Regions from separate parts of the Thioalkalivibrio sp. ALgr1 genome, predicted to be linked through region 2. Evidence: predicted binding sites of a transcription regulator. Region 2 holds the regulator's gene; each other region holds the start of a gene.

Region 1 (3,260 bases), 190 kb from region 2:
CGCAAAGGCGAGGAAGGCCCACAGCTTCATCCGTTCGGCTACGGCACCCGAGACGATGGACATCGCGGTCGCCACGAACACGACCTGGAAGAAGAAGTCGGCACGATCGGAGTAGTAGATGTCGCCATCACTACCCAGCACGTCACCCACGGCGTTGTCGCCCGTGATCAGGAAGCCCAGGCTCGGGATCACGGAGCTCAGGCCATCGCCGTACATAATGTTGTAGCCGATCAGCATGTACATGATGCTGGCGATCGAATACAGGGCGATATTCTTGGTCGCGATTTCGGCGACACTCTTGGTGCGCACCATCCCGGCCTCGAGCATGGTAAAGCCCGCGGCCATCCACATCACCAGTGCACCGGCCACCAGAAAATAAAAGGTGTCCATCGCATAGGCGAGTTCGACAACTTGTTGTTCAATTTCCATGATTGAAATTCCTCATTCGATGGAAGAGGGAAAACCCTTAAAGGGCTTCCGGGCCGGTCTCGCCCGTGCGAATACGCACGACCTGCTCCACCGGGGTGATAAAGATCTTGCCGTCGCCGATCTTGCCCGTACTGGCAGACTTGGAAATGGCCTCGACCACCTGATCGACCAGGTTTTCGTCGACAGCCACTTCCAGTTTCACCTTGGGCAGAAAATCGACCACGTACTCGGCGCCGCGATAGAGCTCGGTATGGCCGCGCTGACGACCAAAACCCTTTACTTCGGTCATGGTCATTCCTTGCACGCCGATCTCCGAGATCGCCTCGCGGACATCATCAAGCTTGAACGGCTTGATCACGGCGGTAATCATCTTCATGTCGGACTCCTTGAGCGGGGCCGCCTGAGGGCGGACCCGCAGTTACTTGAGTGGAAAAGCCGGGTTTAGAACGTCTTGGTCCAGCCCACCCAGGCGCCAACGTCCTCGTCGGACTCGTCGACGTATTCAAGGTTGAAGCTGAACTCGCCCCAGTCGCCCGCATCGCGGGTGAGGCTCGCGGTGTAGTGGGTGTAGTTGTCGAGATCGGAGTCATCGAAGTTGGTGCGGCCCACGAGGAAGCCAGCGCTATAGACATCCATGAACGGGATATCCAAGCCGGCGTAGTAGTACATATCCTTTTTCTCGAGCGCGGAATCACTGCTGTCGTTCACGACATAGGCCATACCGGCGTACAAACCAACGGGCCCGGTATCGAACGAAACTTCACCGTAGACTTCGCCGAAGTCGGCGCTCAGGGAACCGCTGTCATCGCGCGCATCGGGGTAGGCGTAATACAGATACCCAACATCGTAGCCAAAGCCATTGTCGAACTCGTCGGCAAAGCCGAGATAAAGATCCATTTCGTAGCTGGTGTCGTCGCCAAAGTCGACGTTGGAGAGCCAGGTGCCGACGTAGAAGCCGGATTCGTGCTCATAGTCGATACCGCCCTGAATTGCGGCGCCATCATCGGTTTCGGAAAAGCCGCGGAAGTAGTAGTTGGAAACCGCCCCAATGTTCACGGAAAGCTCCGCGGTGGCAGCAGAGGTAAAGGCCACACCACCGGTGGAGCCGACAGTGACGATGGCGGCGGCCAGCGCGGAACGAGTGAACTTCTTCATATTGTGTTCTCCCAGTTGTGCAATCGAGTGTCGCGTAGTCGACACCCGGTCCTTGCACAGGCCGTGCCATATCGGGAAAACGGAGCCAGATCGGCTTTTCACAACACCTGTTGCAGGTGAACGACGCCAGCACGCACAAAAGCGGTGCGCACTAAAAGTGCACACGCACCATATTGGGTCAAGGAATGATAAATCTGTGACCGGCCGCACGGCCGGGGTCGAGGCGAACTAGGACAGGAACCGACGCAAAGGGATCAGGTGGAGGCTGGCAGGGTGCCGCGTTCGACCACGATGCCGACCTCGGCCACACCGGCGACCGCGCCGGGCTTGCCCAGCTCGATGCGCACCCACGGGGTGCGAAACTCGGCCATCAGGGCCTCCGCGATCTCCTCGGCCAGGGATTCCAGCAGCGCGTGGGGTTCGCGCGTGACGATCGCGCGCACGGCATTGGCCACCGCCTCGTAATCGACCGTGTCCGTGATCTCGCCCGAGTGCGCGGCGATGCGCGTGTCGGTAGCTAGCTGGATATCAAAGCGCAGGGGGCGCTGGATGCGCTGCTCCCAATCATAGACGCCGACGACGGCATCAATGCGCAGATCCTTGAGGTAGATTCGATCCATCCCGTACCTTTGCGGTCCGGCCCTGGCGGCCGGCGCCTATCGTACTGGCTTGCCCACAGCAGGTACACCGAACCGGTATCATGGCGCGGCAGCTTCCCAAGGACATTCCTGATGCCCGAGCGCTTTCACGATCTGCCCTGGCCAGACAATCCGGAAGGGTCACCCCGAAAGGTCGGCGTGGAGATCGAGATGGCCGGCGTCTCGCTCGAACGCATGGCCGAGGCCATCCGCGCCGAGTTCGGCGGGCAGGTCCGCTGTGAAAGCCCGTTCGTCGCCCGGGTCTGCGATACGGACCAGGGTGATTTCCAGGTGGAGCTGGATGCCCGGGTACTGAAGGACCGGGCGTATCGCAGCCACCTGCGGCGGCTGGGCATAGAGCTCGACGACACCGACGAGGCGGCGCTCGACCGCTGGCTGGCCGATGCCGCCGGGCGCCTGGTACCGCACGAGATCGTCGCACCACCGATACCGGCCTCGGCGCTTCCCCGGCTGGATCGCGTTCGGGCCGCACTGCAGGAAGACGGTGCCCTTGGGACCGAGCGTTCGCTGCTCTACGCGTTCGGGCTGCAGCTCAATATCGAGGTCCACAGCACCGATGCCGCCTGGATCCTCGATGTCCTGCGGGCCTTCCTGCTGCTGTACGAGATGCTGACGAACGCGGGCGAGATCGACCTGGCCAGACGCCTGTCGCCCTACATCCGCGCATTCCCCGGCACCTTCGTCCGCGAGACCCTGAACCCGGACTTCCAGCCGGACCAGGGGGAACTGATCGACCATTACCTCGCGCACAACACCACGCGTAATCGGCCGCTGGACATGCTGCCGCTGTTTGCCGAACTGGATCAGGAGCGGATCGACGCGGCCCCGGTCGAACATGAGCTGGTCAAGGCCCGGCCCGCGTTCCACTATCGTCTGCCCAACTGCGAGATCGACGATCCCGAATGGAGCCTGGCCCACCCCTTTAACGGCTGGGTCGAAGTGGAACGGCTCGCCGCGGACCGGGAACGCCTGCAGCGGATGAGCCGTGAATACCTGGAACGCCCCACCCAGGCACTG
Region 2 (3,260 bases):
GTCCACGGGTTCGTGGTCCATGGCGTCGAAGTCGACCCCCTGGTCCAGCCGCAGGACCGCGACCCGGGGGGCATCGAGCTCGGCCAGACGCCCATGCGGGATGGCCACGCCATGCCCCAGACCGGTGGAGCCAAGCTTCTCGCGGGCAGACAGGGCCTCGAAGATGGCCCCGCTGGCCGGGCCGGCGGACTCCTCGCCGCCGACGGCCAGCAACTCGGCCAGGGTCTCGAGCGCCCGTTTCTGGCTGGAACACTCGGGCTCCAGCCGGATACGGGCGCGGGTGATCAGCTCGGCAATGGTCATTGCGTTAAAGGGCCTGTTCGCGGTTGCGCTGGGCACCCTCGGCGCGGTGATGGTCCTTGACCTTTTCCTTGTGCTTGATCAGCTGACGATCCACCTTGTCGATCAGGCCATCAATCGCCGCATACATATCCTCGTGACTGGCTTCGGCGTGGATGTGATTGCCGCTGACCTGGAGATTGGCCTCCGCCTTGTTGTTCAGGTTCTGGTTTTTCTCGTGGGTCAGCACCACATGCACGTCGATCACTTTGTCGAAGTGGCGTTCCAGCTTCGCGAACTTTTCGTTCACGTAGTCGCGCAGGGCGTCGGTGATATCGACGTGATGGCCGGTCAGGTTGATCTGCATGGTCAGGCTCCTTTTTGCTTGGTTCCACTGGGCATACTCGCCATCTGCCGGCGTTCGCTGGAAGACGGTATGTGCATAGCCTCGCGGTACTTGGCCACGGTGCGTCGGGCCACATTAATGCCCCGATCCGACAGGATCTGGGCCAGTTTTGCATCACTCAGTGGCTTGTTCGGGGTCTCGCCACCAATCAATTCCCGAATCATGGCACGGATCGCGGTCGCCGAGCATTCGCCGCCATCGGCTGTGCCAACATGACTGGAAAAGAAGTACTTGAACTCGAATACCCCACGCGGGGTGTGCATGTATTTCTGTGTAGTCACCCTCGAGATGGTCGATTCGTGCATCTCCAGGGTCTCGGCGATATCGCGCAGGATCAGCGGTTGCATGGCAACCTCACCATGCTCGAGAAACCCCTGCTGGCGCACGACGATGGCCTGGGCGACCCGCAGCAGGGTGTCGTTCCGGCTGTGCAGGCTCTTCAGGAACCAGCGCGCCTCCTGCAACTGATCGCGCATAAACGCGCTATCACGCGCATCGGAGACCTGCCGCACCATGCCCGCATAGAGATCGTTGATGCGAATGCGCGGCGCAATCTCCGGGTTCAAGTCCACGCGCCAGCCATCGCGGTCATGGCGGACATAGACATCCGGCACCACATATTCCGAAGTGGACTCGCTGATCTGGGCACCGGGCCGCGGATTCAGGGTGCGGATCAGGTCCAGCGCCCGCGCCAGCTCGTCCGGGTCGCGCACGCCGGACTGGCGCTGCAGGGCTCGGTAGTCCCGCTTGGCCAGGCTCTCCATGCCGTTTTCCAGGATGGCTCGAGCCGCGTCACGCGCCGGGGCATCCGGCGCCAAATGGCGCAGCTGGATCTCCAGGCACTCGCGCAGGTCCCGCGCACCGACGCCCAGCGGGTCGCACTGCTGAATCCAGTGCAGCACCGCCTCGACCTCGTCGACCCCCACGGGCTCGTCTTCGCCCTGGCTGATCATCTCCGCCAGCGCCTCGAGTTCACTGTCCAGATAGCCGTCCGGGCTGATCGCGTCGATCAGCGCCGCCCCGATCCGTTGGTCTCGTGGGGTCAGGTGGCTCAGATGCAGCTGCCAGAGCAGGTGGTCCTGCAGGCCCTCGTCCTCGCCGTCGGAGGTATTCTCCAGCGGGTCGCGGTCGTCCAGGCCGCGTGGGCTCGGGGCGGGCTCGTAGATGTCGTCCCAGCGACTGTCGGTGCTCAACTCCTCGGGGATCACGTCATCGCCAGCCGTGTCGGCCTGCATGCGATCCCCGTCGACCCGTTCGCCCCCTTCCTCCGGGCGCTCGGGCGGGGCCTCCTCGCCCTCGTCCTCCACCTGCTCGAGCATGGGGTTGCTTTCCAGCGCCTGCTGGATCTCCGCCTGCAACTCCAGCGTGGAAAGCTGCAGCAGACGGATCGCCTGTTGCAGCTGCGGGGTCATCGTCAGCGTCTGCCCCAGCTGCAGATTGAGCCCGGGTTTCAGCATCGCGGTTTGAGGTCCATGGTGACCATCAAGATCATCTTAAGGAAACACTGATCAATGTTCACAGTCGAAAGTTTTCTCCGAGATACACGCGGCGCACCTGGGGGTCGTCCAGCAGCTCCTGCGGGGTCCCGGCGCTCAGGATGCGGCCCTCACTAAGAATATAGGCCCTGTCGCAGATTCCGAGGGTCTCGCGCACGTTGTGGTCGGAAATCAGCACACCGATCCCGCGCTGGGCCAGATGCCCAATCACGGCCTGGATATCACCCACGGAAATCGGATCCACGCCGGCAAACGGTTCGTCCAGGCAGATAAAGCGCGGGTCACCGGCCAGTGCCCGCGCGATCTCGGCGCGGCGACGCTCGCCCCCGGACAGGGCAATCCCAGGGCTGTGGCGCACGGTCTCCAGCTGGAACTCCTCGATCAGGGCATCGCCGATGCGGCGTCGCTCGTGGCGGTCGAGCTCCGAGCGCAGCTCCAGCACCGCCTGCAGGTTGTCCCAAACACTCAGCCGACGGAAGATCGAGGCCTCCTGCGGCAGGTAGCCCAGCCCGGCTCGGGCCCGCGAATGAATCGGGGCCCGGGTGATGTCCCGGTCACCCAGCGTGATGCGGCCACGATTGGGCCGGATCAGGCCGACCAGGCTGTAGAAACAGGTGGTCTTGCCTGCGCCGTTCGGTCCCAGCAGGCCCACGACCTCCCCTGGTGCCAGATCGACGTCGACACGATCCAGCACCGTACGCTTGCCATAGCGCTTGGTCAGCTCGCGGCCGGTCAGATAGCCGGCCATCGGCGCAGATTCGCCACCGGCCGCGGCGGGCGCGCTGGTGTCGAGCTCGTTCATTCGTCGTCTTCGCGGGGCTGGATCCTGATACGTACACGCTCGTCATCGGCCTCGCCACGCTCGGCCTCGATCACATCCGTCTCCAGGTCGTAGACGATGCGCTTGCCGCGCGCTTCCTCGGCTGCCGTGACCACATGCGCCTGGTCGGTCAGGATCACCCGGTCCTCGTTCAGCAGGTAGTCGATGCGCAGCGCGGTGGCGATGCGCATCTCGCCCGTCTCCGGGTCCGGGGACTCCAGCCGCGCAGGCTCGCCGTGGGCCTCCATCTCGTAAGGGC
Region 3 (3,260 bases), on a different contig from region 2:
TCAACTGCGGCATGCACTGGAACAGCAAGACCTTCGCGCGCAGGCCGCAGGCGCCCAGGCGGAGCAGGCACGCCAGGAGTGGCTGCTCCGCCACCGGGCGGTGATGTCCCTGGAAAAGCTCCTGGAGCGCCGCATTGCAGAACAGGAGCGGGTGGCCGATCGCCGTCGCCAGCATGAGCAGGACATGTGGGCGACACGGCAGGTGCACACGCGCACGCAGGAGACGAACAACGACTGGCAAGAATCTTGAATGAGCTGACCAGGAATGCCCATCAAAGGCGTACGAGCCGGGCAATGACTCAGAGGATCCATTGATGATCGCGACAGGCAATGCCGGCCAGGGGATGATGCCGCTGCTGCAGTTGTTGGGGGGTGGCAGTGACCTCAAGGACCTTCAGGCGCTCGAAGGCCTCGAAGGGTTGAAGGACCTGAAAACCGCAGAAGGCGAGGGTTTCCTCGATATTCTTCAGCCACAGCTCGAGGCGCTGCTGGCCGATCTGGGCGTGGGTGAAGAGGAGCTTGAAGGGCTCGATCTGGAGGGCATGCTGGCCCGCTTGCAAGCCCTGATGGACGGAGGCGAACTGGCCGTCGAGGTGGAATCGGGCGGCAAGGATTTGCCGCTGGCCGCGCTCATGACGGCAGTGGATGATCGCCCCGGTCCGTCCGTTGCACGTATGGAGCGCGGCGAAGGCAACGGTGGCGCGCGCGAGATCAAGCCGTTGCCTGCAGCGGTCATGCGGCTGTTCCTCGAGTCCAGCCAGGGCTCGGCTGCTTCAGGCGGCGGGGCGGGCACCGAGCTGCTCGGTCCGAACAGCCGCCTTTCGCGCGAGAATGTTCTGGAGCTGCTGGCGCAATGGATGTCCCAGGGGACTGATACGCAAAGGGCGCAGGGACGCGCGGAACCTCTGGCCGGCATTCTGCCGGCGCATGTACAGGCTGCGGAAGGCAGCGAGGGTTCACGCAGCTCGTTGCGCCTGGACCTGGCTCGGCTGCTGCAGCCGGGTGGCGAGCGCGAGCTGACGGACCAGATCCGCATGCTGGCGCGTGCCCAGGGCGGCCGTACCGAGATCAAGCTGCACCCGCCGCAGCTGGGGACACTCGATGTCCGCCTGAACGTGGACGGTGATCGAGCCACCGTCCAGTTCATCAGTGCAAATCCGGTGACCCGCGAGGTTCTGGAGGCGGCGATGCCTCGGCTGCGCGAGAGTCTCGCCCAGAGCGGCCTTACGCTCGAGGATGCGACCGTGTCCGATCAGGCGGCCGAAGAGCGTGAAGGTCAGCAGGAATTGGCTGACGGGCAGCGGGCCGGGCGCGAGGCCGATGAGTCCGAGGCCGAGGAAGAGCAGGCGACGGGTAGCACCCTTTCTATCCTGAACCGCCGGCTTGACCTGTTCGCCTGAGTAAGTCCGTTTGCAAAAGACCGGGTGCGTAAACCCGCCCGGTCGTTCCCAACCTCGGTTGTTGTGCCGCCAAGATCCCGTCTTCTGCCGGGTTCGGGGCGGCTGAATCTTGACGATCCCCTTTTTAATTCCCGGCTGCACCCCTCCTGTGCTCTCCTCGTTACCGCTTAAGCGTCGGAAATCATTACATAAATTAATTTTGGCACTGCCTTTGCTATGAGTTCAGGCAATAGTCAGCGCGATCCCGTGCCGTCAACATGGACGGATTCACGAATCTCGAGGGTGGGAAATGGCGGAGAAGGAAGTCGAACTGGGTGGAGAAGGCGCCGGCAATAAGGGCAAGAAGGGGCTGCTCTGGATTGTCATTTTGCTGGTGCTCGTGTTCGCCGGGGCCGGCGCGGCGGCTGCGTGGTTTTTCTTGTCCGGCGGTGGCGAGGAAGAGACCGGTGAAGAAGGCCCGGCCGAGCGTCACTATCACGGGCTGGAGCCGATGACCGTGAACATTGATGGGCCCGGACGCATTCGCTATCTCCGGGTCGAGCTAAGCGTCGTCACCACCGACCCCGAGGTGATTGAAGCACTGGAGCGGCATATGCCGGCCGTTCGCAACGATGTGCTGGGCCTGCTTGGAGAGAAACACTACGACGACCTCAATACGCGTGACGGGAAGGAATCGCTTGCCGAGGAGCTGCGCGAGGCGATCGCCGAGATCCTTGAGGAGCGGGACGCACCACATGATGTGGAAGCGGTGCGCTTTAACGAACTGGTCATGCAGTAGGCAGAACCATGGCGCAAACGGACATCCTCAGCCAGGACGAGATCGACGCCCTCCTTCATGGGGTCGATGACGGCGATATCGAAACGGATGACCCGTTTCCGAATGACGGAGAGGCCCGCGAGTTCAACTTCGCGACGCAGGATCGGATCGTGCGTGGGCGGATGCCCACGCTGGAGATGATCAACGAGCGCTTTGCACGACACCTCCGGGTACGCCTGTTCAATATGCTGCGTCGCTCTGCGGAGCTCTCCGTGGTCGGCACTCGGGTCTCGAAGTTCTCGGAGTACATGCACTCCTTGTTCGTGCCGACCAGCCTGAACCTGGTGCGGGCGCATCCGCTGCACGGGACTGGTCTGTTCGTGTTCGACCCGAAGCTGGTGTTCATCCTGGTCGACAACTTCTTTGGTGGCGACGGTCGCTACCACACGCGCATCGAGGGACGGGATTTCACGCCGATGGAGATGCGCGTGGTCCACGGCATCCTCGAAGGCGCATTCGAGGACATGGTCAAGGCCTGGCAGCCGGTGATGGATCTGCGCTTCGAGTTCCTGAACTCGGAGGTGAACCCGCAGTTCGCCAATATCGTCTCGCCCACCGAGATCGTCGTGATCAGCGAGTTCCATATCGAGCTCGATGGTGGCGGCGGCAATCTGCATTTCACCTTGCCGTACTCGATGATCGAGCCGATCCGCGAGCAGCTGGATACCGGGCTGCAATCGGACCGGTCCGACGTGGATCAACGCTGGATGAAGGCGCTGGAAGAAGAGATTCAGGACGCGGAAGTCGAGGTGAGCTCCACCCTGACCGAGACCGAAGTGACGGTGCAGGAGCTGCTCGACATCCAGCCGGGCGACATCATCCCGATCAATCTCCCCGAGACCGTTACCTTGAGAGTCGAAGATATCCCGCTGTTTCGTGGGAAGTTTGGCGTATCCGATGGCAAGAATGCGATCCAGGTGACGGATCGCATTATCAAGCGATAGAGGGCTGCACCCATGGCAGACACCGAAGACAACAAGAAAGACGACGAGAGCCTGGCTTCCAGTGAGGACAGTGACGTGACCCCGGAGGCAGCCGAAGGG

Evidence for each region. The regulator sigma-54, encoded in region 2, starts transcription at its own class of promoters, with help from an activator protein. The targets are predictions, from matches to a motif close to TGGCANGNTNCNTGCTT.
Region 1: the regulator sigma-54 is predicted to act here: its motif matches at 1,637-1,653, upstream of F466_RS0103155 (TorF family putative porin).
Region 3: the regulator sigma-54 is predicted to act here: its motif matches at 1,601-1,617, upstream of fliL (flagellar basal body-associated protein FliL).

What each region holds. Positions count from the first base shown of each region.
Region 1 covers NZ_KB905132.1:659,425-662,684, reverse strand. The annotation lists gene F466_RS0103165 (ammonium transporter) at 1-429, opposite strand, end outside; gene F466_RS0103160 (P-II family nitrogen regulator) at 467-805, opposite strand; gene F466_RS0103155 (TorF family putative porin) at 871-1,584, opposite strand; gene folB (dihydroneopterin aldolase) at 1,839-2,204, opposite strand; gene F466_RS0103145 (amidoligase family protein) at 2,316-3,260, shown strand, end outside.
Region 2 covers NZ_KB905132.1:850,245-853,504, reverse strand. The annotation lists gene F466_RS0104075 (PTS sugar transporter subunit IIA) at 1-303, opposite strand, end outside; gene hpf (ribosome hibernation-promoting factor, HPF/YfiA family) at 308-646, opposite strand; gene F466_RS0104065 (RNA polymerase factor sigma-54) at 649-2,142, opposite strand; gene lptB (LPS export ABC transporter ATP-binding protein) at 2,201-2,929, opposite strand; gene lptA (lipopolysaccharide transport periplasmic protein LptA) at 2,980-3,260, opposite strand, start outside.
Region 3 covers NZ_KB905134.1:302,687-305,946, reverse strand. The annotation lists gene F466_RS0109150 (flagellar export protein FliJ) at 1-250, shown strand, start outside; gene F466_RS0109145 (flagellar hook-length control protein FliK) at 315-1,400, shown strand; gene fliL (flagellar basal body-associated protein FliL) at 1,690-2,178, shown strand; gene fliM (flagellar motor switch protein FliM) at 2,187-3,161, shown strand; gene fliN (flagellar motor switch protein FliN) at 3,174-3,260, shown strand, end outside.